2 linked regions of the Martelella endophytica genome follow. The protein of the gene in region 1 interacts with the protein of each later gene in a pairwise test. Links are inferred from orthologs where the notes say so. Each region holds a gene or a part of one and is shown in the gene's direction. Other genes may lie near its edges. The genes, in order: recO and recR.

Region 1 (7,052 bases):
GCCGAGGCCTGTGCGCGGGTGGCCGACGAGCTGGACCTGCACCGCTTCATCAAGACCGGGCAAGACGTCAAGAAACTGACCGGCAAGCGGGTGCTCAGCATCCGCGCCGATGTCGTGGAAAGCGTGATCGCCGCGATCTACCTGGAAGGCGGGCTGGAGCCTGCACGGCATTTCATCGAGACCAACTGGGCGCCGCTCTTTGCCGATGGCGTGACGCTGAAGCGCGATGCCAAGACCGAGTTGCAGGAATGGGCGCATGCGCATTTCGGCGAAACACCGGTCTATCACGTCGAAGATCGCAGCGGCCCCGACCACGAGCCGCGTTTCACCGTGAAGGTGACTGTAAAGGGCGTTGCGCCGGAGACCGGCGTCGAGCGTTCCAAGCGGGCGGCAGAGCAGGTGGCCGCGACCCGGCTTCTCGAGCGCGAAGGCGTGTGGGCGGCATCCTCGGAAAGTTGAGGCGCCCGGTCTGGGCCTTTGCAACGATTTTTTTGATTTTCATCCGGAATGGGCGCAGCATGGCGCTGCAGGAGTGATTTATGAGCGAAGCTGAAACCACTGAGGAAAACGGCGCAACGCACTCGGGTTTCGTGGCGCTGATCGGGCCGACCAATGCCGGCAAGTCGACGCTGGTCAACCGGCTTGTCGGCGCCAAGGTATCGATCGTCAGCCACAAGGTTCAGACGACGCGGGCGATGCTGCGCGGCATCGCCATTCACGACCGGACGCAGATCGTGTTCATGGATACGCCCGGTATCTTCAAGCCGCGCCGCCGGCTCGATCGTGCCATGGTGATGGCCGCCTGGACCGGCGCGCGCGATGCCGACCTCATCATGCTGCTCGTCGATAGCGAGCGCGGCCTGAAGGGCGATGCCGAGGCGATTCTGGAAGGGCTGAAGGAGGTCCGCCAGCCGAAGATCCTGGTGCTGAACAAGATCGACCGCGTGCGCCACGAGGACCTGCTGGCGCTTGCCGCCAAGGCCAATGAAACCGTCGAATTCGACCGCACCTTCATGATTTCGGCGACCAACGGCTCGGGCTGCGATGATCTGATGGACTGGCTGGCGACGACGCTTCCGGAAGGCCCTTGGTATTATCCCGAGGACCAGATTTCCGACCTGCCGATGCGCCAGCTCGCCGCCGAGATCACCCGCGAAAAGCTGTTCCTGCGCCTGCACCAGGAGCTTCCTTACTCCTCCCACGTCGAGACCGAAAAGTGGGAAGAGCGCAAGGATGGCTCGGTGCGCATCGAACAGGTGATCTATCTGGAGCGCGATAGCCAGAAGAAGATCGCCCTCGGCAAGGGTGGCGAGGCGATCAAGTCGATTTCGATGGCGGCCCGCAAGGAGCTGTCCGAAATCCTCGAGCAACCCGTCCACCTTTTCCTGTTCGTGAAGGTGCGCGAGAACTGGGGCGACGACCCGGCGCGCTATCGCGAAATGGGGCTCGATTTCTCGGAATAAACGGTCATGGAGTGGCAGGACGAAGGCATTGTTCTTGGTGTGCGCCGCCATGGCGAGACCAGCGTTATTGCCGAAGTCATGACCGCCGTCCATGGGCGCCATCTCGGTCTTGTGCGCGGAGGCCGTTCGCGGACGCTGCGGCCGGTGCTGCAGCCCGGCAACCGCGTGGCGCTCACCTGGCGAGCCCGGCTCTCCGAGCATCTCGGCGAATATCGTGTCGAGCCTCTGTCGCAACGCGCGGCACTGCTGATGCAGTCTGCAACCGCGCTTTACGGCGTGCAGGCGATGGCAGCGCTGCTGCGACTGCTGCCGGAACGCGACCCGCATGGGCATCTGCTCGAGGCAATGGAGGTGATCATCACCCATCTCGACGAGCCGGAGTCGGCGGGTGAGCTCTATGTCCGCTTCGAGCTTGCGCTGCTGAACGAGCTGGGCTTCGGCCTCGACCTTGAAAAATGCGCTGCGAGCGGCTCGCGGCTCAACCTCGCCTATGTCTCGCCGAAAACGGGCAGGGCGGTCTCGCGCGACGCCGGTGCGCCCTATGCGGACCGGATGCTGTCGCTGCCGCCATTTCTGCGGCCGGACCTCAACGAGGCTGCCGACGCCGAGGGGCTGAGTGCCGCCTTCCGCCTCACCGCCTTCTTCCTCGATCGCCACGTCTTCGAACCGCGCGGCCTGAAACCGGACACGGCCCGCGACAGTTTTGTCACCGCGACGCTGAAGGCGCTGGCCTGAGGATCAGGCCCGCCTCTGCTTCAACGGCCAGCGCTCGCTGCGGCTTGCGGTTATCGTGACGGTGTCGCCGACCTTCAGCAGGCCTTCGCCGCGGGGAACGGCATTCCAGCCGAAAAGTGGTCCCGGTGCGCGGCGGTCGGCGGACATGCGCAGGCGGCCGAGCGCCGGCAGCGGATTGGCGATCTCGCGCGAACCGGTCGTCTGGTCCTGGGTCGTCATGATGCAGCGGGCGCAGGGCTTGACGAGGTCGAGCACGATGTCGCCGATGGCGATGCTCTCCCAACCGTCCTCGGCCCAGGCCTCGTCGCAATCGATCACGATATTGGGCCGGAACCGCTCCATGCCGACGGTTGCCGCCCCATGGCTTTCGAGGTCGTCGTTCAGCGCTGCCAGCGAGCCGGTGGTTGTCACCAGGATCTGGAAGCCGTCGGCAAACGAGACCGGCGTGTCGCGCGGCACGAAGTCACGGCTGGCGGTGCGGTTCGACTGGCCATCGAAGAAGTGCAGCGCGACATCACGGTCGAACCAGTTGGAAAGCATCGCATTGACGGCATCTGCAGCGTCCGCCGCATTTACGGTGTCGCTCCAGACCCGGATATCGCTGCGGCTTTCCGCGGGCACTGCCTCGATTTCACCCTTGCCCTCCATCGAAAGCCGCAATCCGTCTGCCGACGGCGTCACGCTGAGGCGGGCGAGCGGCGGCATGTCGCGCTGGGTAATGGCGTTGCCGGCGCGATCCGCGATCACGGCGATGCGATCTCCCGAAAGCCCCATCGGGCCGCAATAGGCCTCGGCGAGGGCCAAGCCGCGGGCGCTCTTGAGCGGAAAGACATTGAGGGCACTGATCTTCATGGAGATATTCCCGGAATCAAAAACCGGCGCGGATGCGCCGGCTTAAAGCTTAGCTGTTCTTGTCGGCGTTTTCCGCCGGTTTTTCCTCGATCAGCAGATTTTCGTCTTCGTTGAGGGTCGACAGCGTCATCTGCGGGAACGGGATGGAGATGCCGGCTTCGTCGAAGGCGAGCTTGGCGTCGCGGGTCATGACATGCGTGGTCTTCCACCACAGCGGCCCCGGCACCCAGTAGCGCATAGCAACGACCACCGCGCTGTCGCCCAGCTCCTTGACGAAGGCGTAGGGCTCGGGATCGGTGAGAACGTTCTCGTTATTCTTGGCGAGGTCGAGCAGGATATTGATCGCCTGCTTCAGGTCGTCGTCATAACCGATGCCGATGGCAAGCTCATGCATGCGCTGCGAGACGCGGGAATAGTTGGTGATCGCGACATTCCACAGGGTCGAATTCGGCGCCAGACGATAGAGGCCGTCGAAGGTCTTGAGTTCGGTTGCGAACAGGCCGACCTCGAGCACCGTGCCGTCGATTGAGCCGGTGGAGATGTATTCCCCGACCCGGAACGGGCGCAGCACCAGCAGCATGATCCCGGCGGCGATATTCTGCAGCGTGCCCTGCAGGGCGAGACCAATGGCTAGGCCGGCTGCACCAAGAGCGGCGAGGATGGAGGCGGTCTGCACCCCGAACTGACCGAGCACCATGATGATGACGATGGTCAGGATGCCATAGCGGGCAATGTTGCCGAAGAAGCCGGCGAGTGTCTTGTCGACGTTCTCGAAGCGGGAGAAGGTGTTCTTGATCGATCGCTGGACAAGCGCTGCGATAATCCAGCCGACAATCAGCAGTATGATCGCGCCGAGCACGGAGAAGGCATAGGTGACGACGAGCGCGATAATGGCATCGGCAAAGTCGCCGGTCGCCTTGATCAACTCAGTGGCTTGTTCTTCCATCAAAACTTGTCCCTGGTTTTGGTGTTGAGCTTGGGAATCGTCTGGATGCTAGGAAATCCTGACCATCACTGCAACGTGCGAGCCTCAGGAGAGGTCCAGAACAAATGGCAGGCCGGTCGCGCATTCTGCGCCACGGCCGATCTCCGCGACCGCCTCGATCAGTCTTCCCTCGCGTCCAAGCGCCTCGTCGCCAAGGGCGATGAGCCGTCGGTTCGGCGTTGCGAAGGGGGCGGCGCTGCGGAGCCTGCCGGCAAGGGCAGCGTCGCTCAGGCCAGGCAGCAATGCCAGCGCCACGAGCAGCGCGGCTGCTGGGGAGCGCGAGACGCCGAGCCAGCAATGGACGAGCAACGGGCCATCGAATGCCCAGCGCCGGGCGAACTCCATCAACTCGCTGACATGCTGCGCGCCGGGGCCGACAAGCTTGCCGGTGCCCGCAAAGGCGATGTCGTTCATGCGCAGCGTGTGGTGGCTCTCGACGATGCCCGGTTTGGCGAAATCATGCCCATTTGCCATCAGCGAAAGCATATGGCGGCAGTGGTAGCGTGCCGCCATCTCGCCGGCGCGCGCGAGCGGTGCAACAATGATGGTGCGGCTCATGAGGCTGTCCGTTCCCGGGCAAGGCGCTTCTCTTCGATCGCCTCGAAACGGGCGAGGAACAGGGCCTGGGCGTCGGCGGTCGGCATCGGTTCGATCGGCAGCATGTCGGCCGAGATCCGGTTTGGCTGGCCGAAGAACCGCGTGGCCTCCGCAATGGTGAAGCCTGCAAGGGTCACGGCCTCGAAATAGGCGGCGATGCGATCGGCGGCCTTGATCTTCGCCTTCAGCGTTCGCGCCGGGTGCGGCGGCAGCGAATAGCGCAGGTGGATCGCCGCTTCCAGCCGCTTCTCCACGGTCTTGTAGCCGCCACCGACCACAGCCTTGAACGGTGAGATCATGTCGCCGATCACATATTCCGGCGCGTCGTGCAGCAAGGCCATCTGGCAATCCTCGGCGCTCGGCCGGTTGAGATGGGTGAAGATCGTTTCGACCACCAGCGAATGCTGGGCCACCGAATAGGCGTGCGCGCCGAGCGTCTGGCCGTTCCAGCGGGCGACACGGGCGAGGCCGTGGGCAATGTCGGAGATTTCGACATCCATGGGCGAGGGATCGAGCAGGTCGAGCCGGCGGCCGGAAAGCATGCGCTGCCAGGCGCGGGCGTCATTGCGGGTCGCCATGTTTACGCGTCCTCGCCCGTCGTTTTGTCGAGCGAGACGCCGCTCCAGGCATAGGGCGTGACGGTGACAGGCGTCCCGCCGGCGACGATGGCTTCACCAGTGGTGAGTGCGGATGCCACACGATCTATGCGCACGATCGCCATGCCGACACCTTTGAAGGTCGTGCCGAGTTCGCCGACCGGCTTGCCGGCCGCCGTCAGCGTCGTGCCGGGCGTCGGAAGCGCCGCCGTGGCATCGATCCGCACCAGCCGCCGCCGTGCCGTGCCGCGATGCTGCATGCGCGAGACGACTTCCTGGCCGACATAACAGCCCTTGCGGAAGGAGAGGGCGCCATTGGTGTCGAACAGCACGTCATGGGGAAAGACGTCCTGCGGCGCGAAGTCCCGGTGCATTTCGGCGACGCCGGCGGCAATGCGCAGCGCGTCGTCGGAGCCCTCGTCGCCGTGTTTGCCGGGGCGGCGGAAGATCGTCATGCCGGCGCGGGCGAAACGCTGGTCGGCGAAGACGCCCTCTGCCGTTGCCGCATCCTCGAAAAGGGTGACGCCTTCCGTCTCTGCCAGGGCGATCTGCACCTTGGCACGCAGCTTGTAGAGGGTCAGACGCTGGACGAGGCCTGCCGCGTCTTCGGCGTGGGTCTCGATCAGGAAGCCATCGCCGTCGCGCGCGATGAGGAAGTCGAACTGGATCTTGCCCTGCGGCGTCAGCAGCGCACCCGGCCAGGATTCGCCGGCAGCGATCTTGGCGATATCGGTGGTGACGAGGTTCTGCAGGAAATGCTCCGCTTCCGCGCCGGAGAGCGTGATGAATTTCCTGTCCGGGAGATAAATATTTGCCATCATCCATCCTCTGCTTCGCGCGCCGGCAAGACCGGAATCGGATGGGGCTTTTTCACGTGGAAGTGCTTCGAGGTCAATGCTCCTCGGCCGCAAATAAAGCCTTACTGGACCGTGCGGTCTGGGGAGAATTCACCGGCCAGCATGCGCTCCCGCAGCGATTCGAGCATCGCCTCGGCGCCTTCCTCACCGATCATCCGCACGGTTTCACGCATGGCAAGCGAGAGGGCGGCATCGGCAATGATTTCGGGTTCGATGCCGTCGGCGACACCATCGGCCCAGGCTTCATTCTGATATTCGAGAGCCGCCTGCATCTTCTCATGCACGATCATATCGTCGATGTCATTGGCATTCGGCTTCATTTCTGTTCCTTGTCGGCTTCTTGCTCTTTCGGCGTCTGTCGAAACATAGCAAGTTTTTCACGGAAGCGGCAGCGCCGCCAGCGGAAAAAGTAAATATCAGGTTAATCGCACTCGGCGCCCCGGGGTTTCGGCAGAACCATGTGATGGTTTGGTCACACCAGGTTCGGGGCGGTCGTCGCCGCGAGTTTCTCGGCGCATTCCAGCACGCTTGTCGGCACGGGCAGCCCGCGGATTTCGGCGAGCGTATACCAGCCCAGTTCGTCGGCGTCATCGGCTGCGGTGGCGATTGCTGCCGGATCGGCTTCCGCCAGAAAGACGCTGAGCCGATAGAAACTGGTGATCGTTCCGGTCGAATCGCGGTCGATGAGATCATAGACCGCGAAGAACTCCGCCCGCTCGGCCACAAGACCGGTTTCTTCCACGAGTTCGCGCAGCGCAGCCTGTTCCGGGGTCTCGCCAGCTTCGGCTCGGCCACCGGGAAAGGCATACATCGCCTGCGCCGGCGGGTTGGCCCGCCGCACCAGAAGAAAGGCCTCACCGCGCCTGATGATGACGGAGGAGGCAGGCTTCGGGTTCATCGCGTCTCGCTTTCTCCAGCCGGGCTTGTTTCCGGCCGGCCATCATGGAATGGATACCCAATGTGTGGA
Region 2 (7,250 bases), 3.1 Mb from region 1 along the record:
AGCTGCGTGCTTGCATTCACACTGCAAATTGACGATATGTGCCCTCGGGAGGCTGGTGGCGGACGTGCCACTCGCCAACCGGGTCAGGTCCGGAAGGAAGCAGCCCCAACGAGCCCGGCATGGGTCGTCTTGCCAGCCTCCCACCTTATGTCCGGACTGCCGCGGAGACGTTGATGAGCATCGAAAGTGTGCGAGAACACTTGAGCCAGGCAGCCCCCGATCTCGATATCATCGAAACCGAAGACAGCAGCGCCACGGTTGCCGAGGCTGCCGCCGCGCATGACGTGGCAACCGCGCAGATTGCCAAGACTCTATCCTTCTCGGTCAAGGACCGGGTGTTTCTTCTGGTCGCCCGCGGTGATGCCCGCATCGACAACAAGAAGGCCAAGGTAGCCTTTGGCGGCAAGGTGAAGATGCTGCCGCTCGATGAGGTCGAGACGATCACCGGCCACCCCGTCGGCGGCGTTTGCCCGTTCGGGCTGGCAAAGGCAATTCCGGTCTACTGCGACGAGAGCCTGAAGGCCTTTGACGAGGTCGTTCCGGCCGCCGGTTCGCGCAATGCCGCGGTCCGGATCGCGCCGCAGCGCATGGCCGAAATCACCAATGCGGGCTGGGTCGATGTCTGCCAGGCGCCGGAAGATTGAGCGCGTGGCGAAATCAAAAATCCTGTGCATTTCCGCAGAACTTCTGCCAGACTGCCGGCCTTGATGTGACTCCGGCCTGCGGCCTGGACTATCCTCGCTGCCTGCCCGAAAGCGACCTCGGGTCGCGGGCCAAGCAGAAAACCACATGAATGGCGATGGACAAGACAACGATCGAGGCTAACACCGGCTACCGGGTTCTGGCGCGCAAATACCGCCCGAAGGACTTCTCCGACCTGATGGTCGGCCAGGAGCCGATGGTGCGCACGCTGACCAATGCCTTCGAGACCGGCCGCATCGCCCAAGCCTATATGCTGACCGGCGTGCGCGGTGTCGGCAAGACCACGACCGCCCGCATTCTGGCACGCGGCCTCAACTACAAGACCGCCACCATCGACAAGCCGACCATCGACCTGAAGGAGATCGGCGAGCATTGCCAGGCGATCATGGAAGGCCGGCATGTCGACGTCATCGAGATGGATGCCGCCTCCCACACCGGTATCGACGATATCCGCGAGATCATCGACCAGGTGCGTTACCGGCCCTCGACAGCGCGCTACAAGGTCTACATCATCGACGAAGTCCACATGCTCTCCACCCAGGCCTTCAACGGCCTGCTAAAGACGCTTGAGGAACCGCCGGAGCATGTGAAGTTCATCTTCGCCACCACCGAAATCCGCAAGGTGCCGATCACGGTGTTGTCGCGCTGCCAGCGCTTCGACCTGCGCCGCATTCCGGCCGCCGACCTGGTGCGGCTGTTCTCGACGATCTCCGCCAAGGAAGGCGTCGAGATCGAGGATGAGGCGCTGTCGATGATCGCGCGTGCGGCCGAAGGCTCGGCGCGCGACGGCCTGTCGCTGCTCGATCAGGCGATTTCGCATGGCAATGGCAAGGTGGAGGCGGCGGCGGTGCGCGGCATGCTCGGCCTTGCCGACCGCGCCCGTATCGTCGACCTGTTCGGCCATGTCGTCGCCGGCGACGTGAAGGCGGCCCTTGCCGAGTTCCTTTCTCAGTACGAGGCCGGCGCCAATCCCGTCGTCGTGCTGAACGACCTTGCCGATTTCACCCATCTGGTCACCCGGCTGAAATATGTTCCGGAAGGTGCGGAGGATGTGTCGCTGAGCGAGCTTGAGCGCACCCGCGGCGCCGAATTTGCCGCCGCCATTCCCGTTTCCGCGCTCTCGCGCATCTGGCAGATGCTGCTGAAGGGCATTCCGGAGACGGAAAACGCCGCCCGCCCCTTCGGCGCTGCCGAGATGGTGCTGATCCGCCTTGCCCATGCCGCAAGCCTACCCTCCCCCGAGGACGCAGCACGACGGCTTCTGGCGATCGAGAACGGCGACGTTCATCCCGCACCGGCCGCCCCGCGTGGTCCCTCGGGTGGCGGCGCACAGGCATCGACGCATGCCGTTTCCAGACCGGTCGCCGAGCCGCGCGCAGAGACACCCCGGCCGCCTGCGACCGTGACGATGCTGAGACCGCGTGAAGCGACCGCACCGGAGGTCTCTCCGGAGCCCGAGGTTGCCCCCGAACCTGAGGTTCTGGAGACACAGGCCGTCGAGGCCGCGCCGGAACCGGACATCGTTCCGGAGCCGGTTGTCGCCCCGGAGCCGGCACCCGCCGAAATCACAGGGCCGACGTCGAAAATCAAGTCGCTGCGGGACATCACCGATCTCTGCTCGCAGAACCGGGCAATCAAGCTGCGCGCCGAAATCCGCAATTTTGTCCATCTGGTACGGCTCGAACCGGGCCAGCTTGAAGTCAATCTCGAAAGCGGCACGTCGCAGACCTTCCTCAACGAACTCGGCACGAAACTGAAGGAATGGACCGGCGAAAAATGGTTTGTCAGCCTCAGCCGCGAGCCCGGCCAGCCAACGCTGGTGGAGGCCGAGAGGGCGGAACGCGAGCGCCTGTTCCAGGACGCGCGCGACGACCCCTCGATTTCGGCGATCCTAAAATTCTTCCCCGGCGCCAAGATCACCGATGTCAAGGTGCGCGCCGATGAACAGAACACCGAGACAACCGAGGCCGGAGCCCCGGATGCCGCCGTCAACGATGATGGTGACGTCCTGCCGGAAGACGACCTCGACGACTGAATTCAACCGATAAAGGAGACGACATGCGCGATCTGATGGGCATGATGGGCAAGATGAAGGAAATGCAGGCCAAGATGGAAAAGCTGCAGGAAGAGATTGCAGCTGTCGAGGTCGAAGGCGTTTCCGGCGGCGGCATGGTCACCGTGCGCATGACCGGCAAGGGCGAGATGCTCGGCATCAAGGTCGACCCCAGCCTGCTTTCCGCCGACGAGGCCGAAATGCTCGAGGACCTGATCGTTGCCGCTCACCGCGACGCGAAGGACCGCGCCGAGGAGAAGGCACAGGAAATGACCAAGGAACTGACTGCCGGCCTGCCGATCCCGCCCGGCATGAAGCTGCCTTTCTGAGGACGACACCATGACCCTCGGCGCCCTCGCTTTGTTTGCCATCACGCTGTTCGTCGCCGCAGGTTCTCCGGGACCGAGCGTTGCGGCACTCGTCGCCCGCGTGCTTTCGCGCGGCCACCGCGACGTGCTGCCGTTTCTGGCGGCAATGTGGCTTGGCGAGGCGCTGTGGCTGACGCTTGCGGTCTTCGGCCTGGTCGCCGTCGCCACCACCTTCCACGCGGTGTTCATCGTCATCAAATGGGCGGGCATTGCTTATCTCGGCTATCTCGCCTGGAAGATGTGGTTCGCGGAAACCGAAACGACGGGCGAGGAACTGCCGCAGACAACCTCCGGCTGGAAGATGTTTCTCACCGGCATGAGCATCACCATCGGCAACCCCAAGATCATGATGTTCTACGTCGCGCTGCTGCCGACGATCCTCGACCTCGGCAGCATCACCGTCGTCGGCTGGGCGGAACTGACCGTCACGCTCCTGCTGGTGCTCGCCGTCGTCGACCTCTCCTGGGTGTTTCTCGCATCGAAGGCCCGCAGACTGTTGAAGAGCCCGCGCGCGATGAAGATCGCCAACCGCCTCAGCGCGGGCATGATCGGCGGCGCTGCGGTCGCGATCGCAACCCGCTGACAATCCTTCCATCGGACTGCAAAAGCGGTTTCCGTTTTGGAGGCCGATGGGATAGTGAAATTCTATGGCAAAACGTGTAACCGGCCCCGAAATCGAAAAACTGATCCAGCTTCTGGCGAAGGTGCCGGGGCTTGGGCCGCGTTCGGCGCGGCGTGCGGCGCTGCACTTGATCAAGAAGCGCGACCAGTTGATGGGCCCGCTTTCGGGCGCGATGCAGGATGCCTATGACAAGGTGAAGATCTGCTCCACCTGCGGCAATGTCGACACCTCAGATCCCTGCACGATCTGCACCGATCCGACGCGCGACCAGAGCCTCGTCATCGTGGTGGAAGACGTCGGCGACCTCTGGGCGCTGGAGCGGGCGGCGGCACTCAATGCCGCCTATCACGTGCTCGGCGGCACCCTGTCGCCGCTCGATGGCATCGGGCCGGACGATCTTACCATCGCCGCATTGGTCGATCGGGTGAAGGCAGGCGAGGTCAAGGAACTGATCATCGCGGTCAACGCCACGGTCGAAGGCCAGGCGACGGCGCATTACATCACCGACCAGTTCGACGGCCTCGACATTAAGGTGACCCGTCTCGCCCATGGCGTGCCGGTCGGCGGCGAGCTCGACTATCTCGACGAGGGCACGCTGGTGGCCGCCCTCAGGTCGCGCACGGCGCTTTGATTCTGCTTGCAGCACGAGATTCGTTTTTGTAGCTTCGGATTATCTCTGGATCGAGCGGGCGGGCCATGATCGTCGAATATCTTCGCTACAGTGTGCCTGACGATCAACAGGCCGCATTCATCCGAGATTATCAGGCGGCCAAGGAGCCGCTGTTGCACTCACCCTATGCGATATCCTTCGAGATTGCGCAATGCAGCGATGAGCCCACCCAATTCATCATCCGCATCGAGTGGACCTCTGCGGAGGACCACCTGAAATCATTCAGGGCAAGCGCGGAGTTTCGAGAATTCTTCATCCATATCCGCCCGTATGTCGGCATGATCGCTGAAATGCGCCACTACCAGCCCTGCTGAGCAGCAGTATTGACGAGGCTGATGAGGTCCTGCCTGCCGGTCCAGTGCAACGGATGCCAGCCGAAAGCCCTTGCCGCCTCGATGTTTCCCAGTTGATCGTCGATGAAGACACATTGCTCGCCGGTAAAGCCGCTGACCCTTTCTGCCGCCGCGAAGAAACCCGGGCGCGGTTTCTTTTCGCCGATGGCCGCCGAATAGATGATGCCGTCGACATCTGCAGCCAGACCCATCGCCTCCATCAGGTAGCGGGCGCGCTGGTGTTCCTGGTTGGTGGCGAGATAGATGGCGAACCCCTCCCCCTTCAAGGCCCGCGCATCCGCCAGCACCGCCTCGTCGATCATCGAATCGCGCGAGAACCAGTAGTCGATGAATTCCTGGGCAGTCAGCGTTTCGGAAAGTTCGGGCAGGCAATCGTCCAGGGCCGCGTGCAGGTGCTTGCGGCCGAGGATGACATCCGGCCAGTGCGTGGCGAAGAATTCGGCGGAGAGCCGATCCGGGTCGATGCCGAGATCGCGCTCGATATCTGCCGCCCACGAGCCGCCATTGTGGCTGTGGACCAGCACGCCGTCGACGTCGAGCATCAGGACACGTTTCATTGCACTTCCCTTTCGGCCGATGGTCCTATCGGCCGAGCAAGCCGTCAAGCGCCTGATAGCTGGTCGGATTGTCCGGGCAGAGGCCGAGGCCGCATTCGGCAAGCGTGGAGACACCATTGCCAAGGCTCATAACGGCAAACAGCGCCACAGCGACAAGGCCGATGCCGGTTGTCTTCTCCGCTCCGCGGCTACCGCCGCCGAGAAGCAGCATCAGGCCGGTGCCAAGCACCACCAGCGTGAACACGACGAAGGCCCAGGTGTAGAAATGCAGGCCAAGGAACGGGTCGCCGTAGCTACCGGTGCCCGGCACCACATGCAGCGCCACCTGCCTGAGCGCCGCCATGCCGCCGACAACGGCGCCGAGCAGCATCAGCGCGTAATGACGCACGGCAACGCCGCAGAGAACGTTGAGGGCGAGCCCGGTGCCAACGATGACGAAACCGGCGCGCTGCAGAAGGCAGAGCGGACACGGCAGGTCGCCATTGGCGAACTGATCATAAAAGGCATAGCCGAGCACCAGCGAAATCGCCAGAAGCCCCAGTGCATTGAGAAGGCGGGCAAGATTATCGGACATGGCTCACCTCAAAGCGAAATCTGCAGCGCATCGGTCGCGTGCAATCTGTAGAGCACGGCAACGAGCAGGACGGCGAGCATGGTGGCGGCGATCGCCGCCATCCGGTTTCCGCGCCAGGCGAGCCAGAGCCCGGCAAAGCAGAGAAGAAATGGCAGTGCCATCATGGTCTTGTTCTTGAGCCTCCCTTGTGAAGACACGGCAGCCGCGAGGCCGCCGTGTCGGGTCTTTTCTGGTGTTTTGCTTATTTGGCGTCCGGCCACGCGGTCGGATCGGTATCGAGATCGGCAAACTTCTTCGGATCGAAGAGCGGCCGCTTGTTGCCTGCTGCAAGCTGGGAACGGAAATCGTTGATGAGCCGCAGTGCGATCGGGAACAGCATCATCAGCGCCAGCAGGTTGACGACGGCCAGCACGCCCATCATCGGATCGGAGAAGTTGAACACCGCCGTTGCCCCGGGCGCCACGGCACCGAGCAGCACGATGAAGACGATGACGATCCTGAGGATATGGATCGCGTTCTTGTTGGCAGTCATGAAGGAGAGCGCATTCTCGCCAAGATAGTAGTTGTAGATGATCGAGGAGAACGAGAACAGGAAGATCGCCGCCGTCAGATAGTACTGCGCCCAGGCGCCGACATGATCGACCATGCTCTGCTGGGTCAGGATCACACCGTCAACATCGGCCTGTCCGGGCTGGTAGACGTCGCCGAGCAGGATGATGAAGGCGGTGCAGGAGCAGACCACCATGGTATCGATGAACACCGAAAAGCTCTGGGTGATGCCTTGGCTGACGGGATGGCGCACATAGGCGGTTGCCGCGACGTTCGGCGCCGAACCGAGGCCAGCCTCGTTGGAGAAGAGCCCGCGCCGCAGCCCGTTCGAAAGGGCTGCACCGACACCGCCGGCGACAGCCTCGCGAATGCCGACGGCATTGGCGACGATATCCCAGATGACGCCCGGAAGCGCCGTGATGTTCATGACGATGATCACCAGCGCCAGGCCGATATAGCCGATTGCCATGATCGGGATGATGACGTCGGACGCCTTGGCGATGCGGTGAATGCCGCCATAGACGATGAAGCCGGTGGCCGCGGCGAGGAAGATGCCGGTGGCGTAGCGCGGAATGCCGAGACTGTCGGCGGCGGCCCCCGCCACCGTATTGCCCTGGAAGGCGTTGAAACCGATGGCGAACGAGGCAATCAGGCAGACCGCATAAATGATGGCGAGCCAGCGATAGTTGGCGCCAAGGCCGTAGATGATCGCCTGCGCCGGGCCGCCGCGATAATCGCCCTCGTCCGTGGTGCGCTTGAAGGCCTGGGCGAGCGTCGCCTCGACAAGGCCGGAGCACATGCC

What was found.
Region 2: the proteins of recO (region 1) and recR interact in binary tests that used the Escherichia coli proteins (3 or more experiments, as listed by UniProt). The link is inferred for Martelella endophytica from one-to-one orthologs.

What each region holds. Positions count from the first base shown.
Region 1 is NZ_CP010803.1:3,161,960-3,169,011, forward strand. What follows is about bases 548-3,333. They hold recO (DNA repair protein RecO), read left to right. Parts: upstream 548-1,469; coding sequence 1,470-2,198; downstream 2,199-3,333. Other genes in these bases: era (GTPase Era), read left to right, coding at 548-1,463; TM49_RS14445 (MOSC domain-containing protein), read right to left, coding at 2,202-3,050; TM49_RS14450 (mechanosensitive ion channel family protein), read right to left, coding at 3,100-3,333. Outside these bases: rnc (ribonuclease III), read left to right, coding at 1-459; more of era, read left to right, coding at 540-547; more of TM49_RS14450, read right to left, coding at 3,334-3,996; TM49_RS14455 (tyrosine phosphatase family protein), read right to left, coding at 4,081-4,593; TM49_RS14460 (YfbR-like 5'-deoxynucleotidase), read right to left, coding at 4,590-5,210; CAF17-like 4Fe-4S cluster assembly/insertion protein YgfZ, read right to left, coding at 5,213-6,046; TM49_RS14470 (hypothetical protein), read right to left, coding at 6,148-6,405; TM49_RS14475 (NUDIX hydrolase), read right to left, coding at 6,558-6,983; TM49_RS14480 (SOS response-associated peptidase), read left to right, coding at 7,044-7,052. UniProt on the Escherichia coli protein: Involved in DNA repair and RecF pathway recombination.
Region 2 is NZ_CP010803.1:18,729-25,978, forward strand. The notes cover bases 2,590-5,573. They hold recR (recombination mediator RecR), read left to right. Parts: upstream 2,590-3,770; coding sequence 3,771-4,376; downstream 4,377-5,573. Other genes in these bases: TM49_RS00100 (DNA polymerase III subunit gamma/tau), read left to right, coding at 2,590-2,737; TM49_RS00105 (YbaB/EbfC family nucleoid-associated protein), read left to right, coding at 2,761-3,084; TM49_RS00110 (LysE family translocator), read left to right, coding at 3,095-3,706; TM49_RS00120 (antibiotic biosynthesis monooxygenase family protein), read left to right, coding at 4,442-4,729; TM49_RS00125 (HAD family hydrolase), read right to left, coding at 4,714-5,325. Outside these bases: TM49_RS00095 (YbaK/EbsC family protein), read left to right, coding at 174-644; more of TM49_RS00100, read left to right, coding at 794-2,589; more of TM49_RS00130, read right to left, coding at 5,574-5,899; TM49_RS23570 (DUF5993 family protein), read right to left, coding at 5,908-6,063; TM49_RS00135 (alanine/glycine:cation symporter family protein), read right to left, coding at 6,141-7,250. UniProt on the Escherichia coli protein: May play a role in DNA repair. It seems to be involved in an RecBC-independent recombinational process of DNA repair. It may act with RecF and RecO.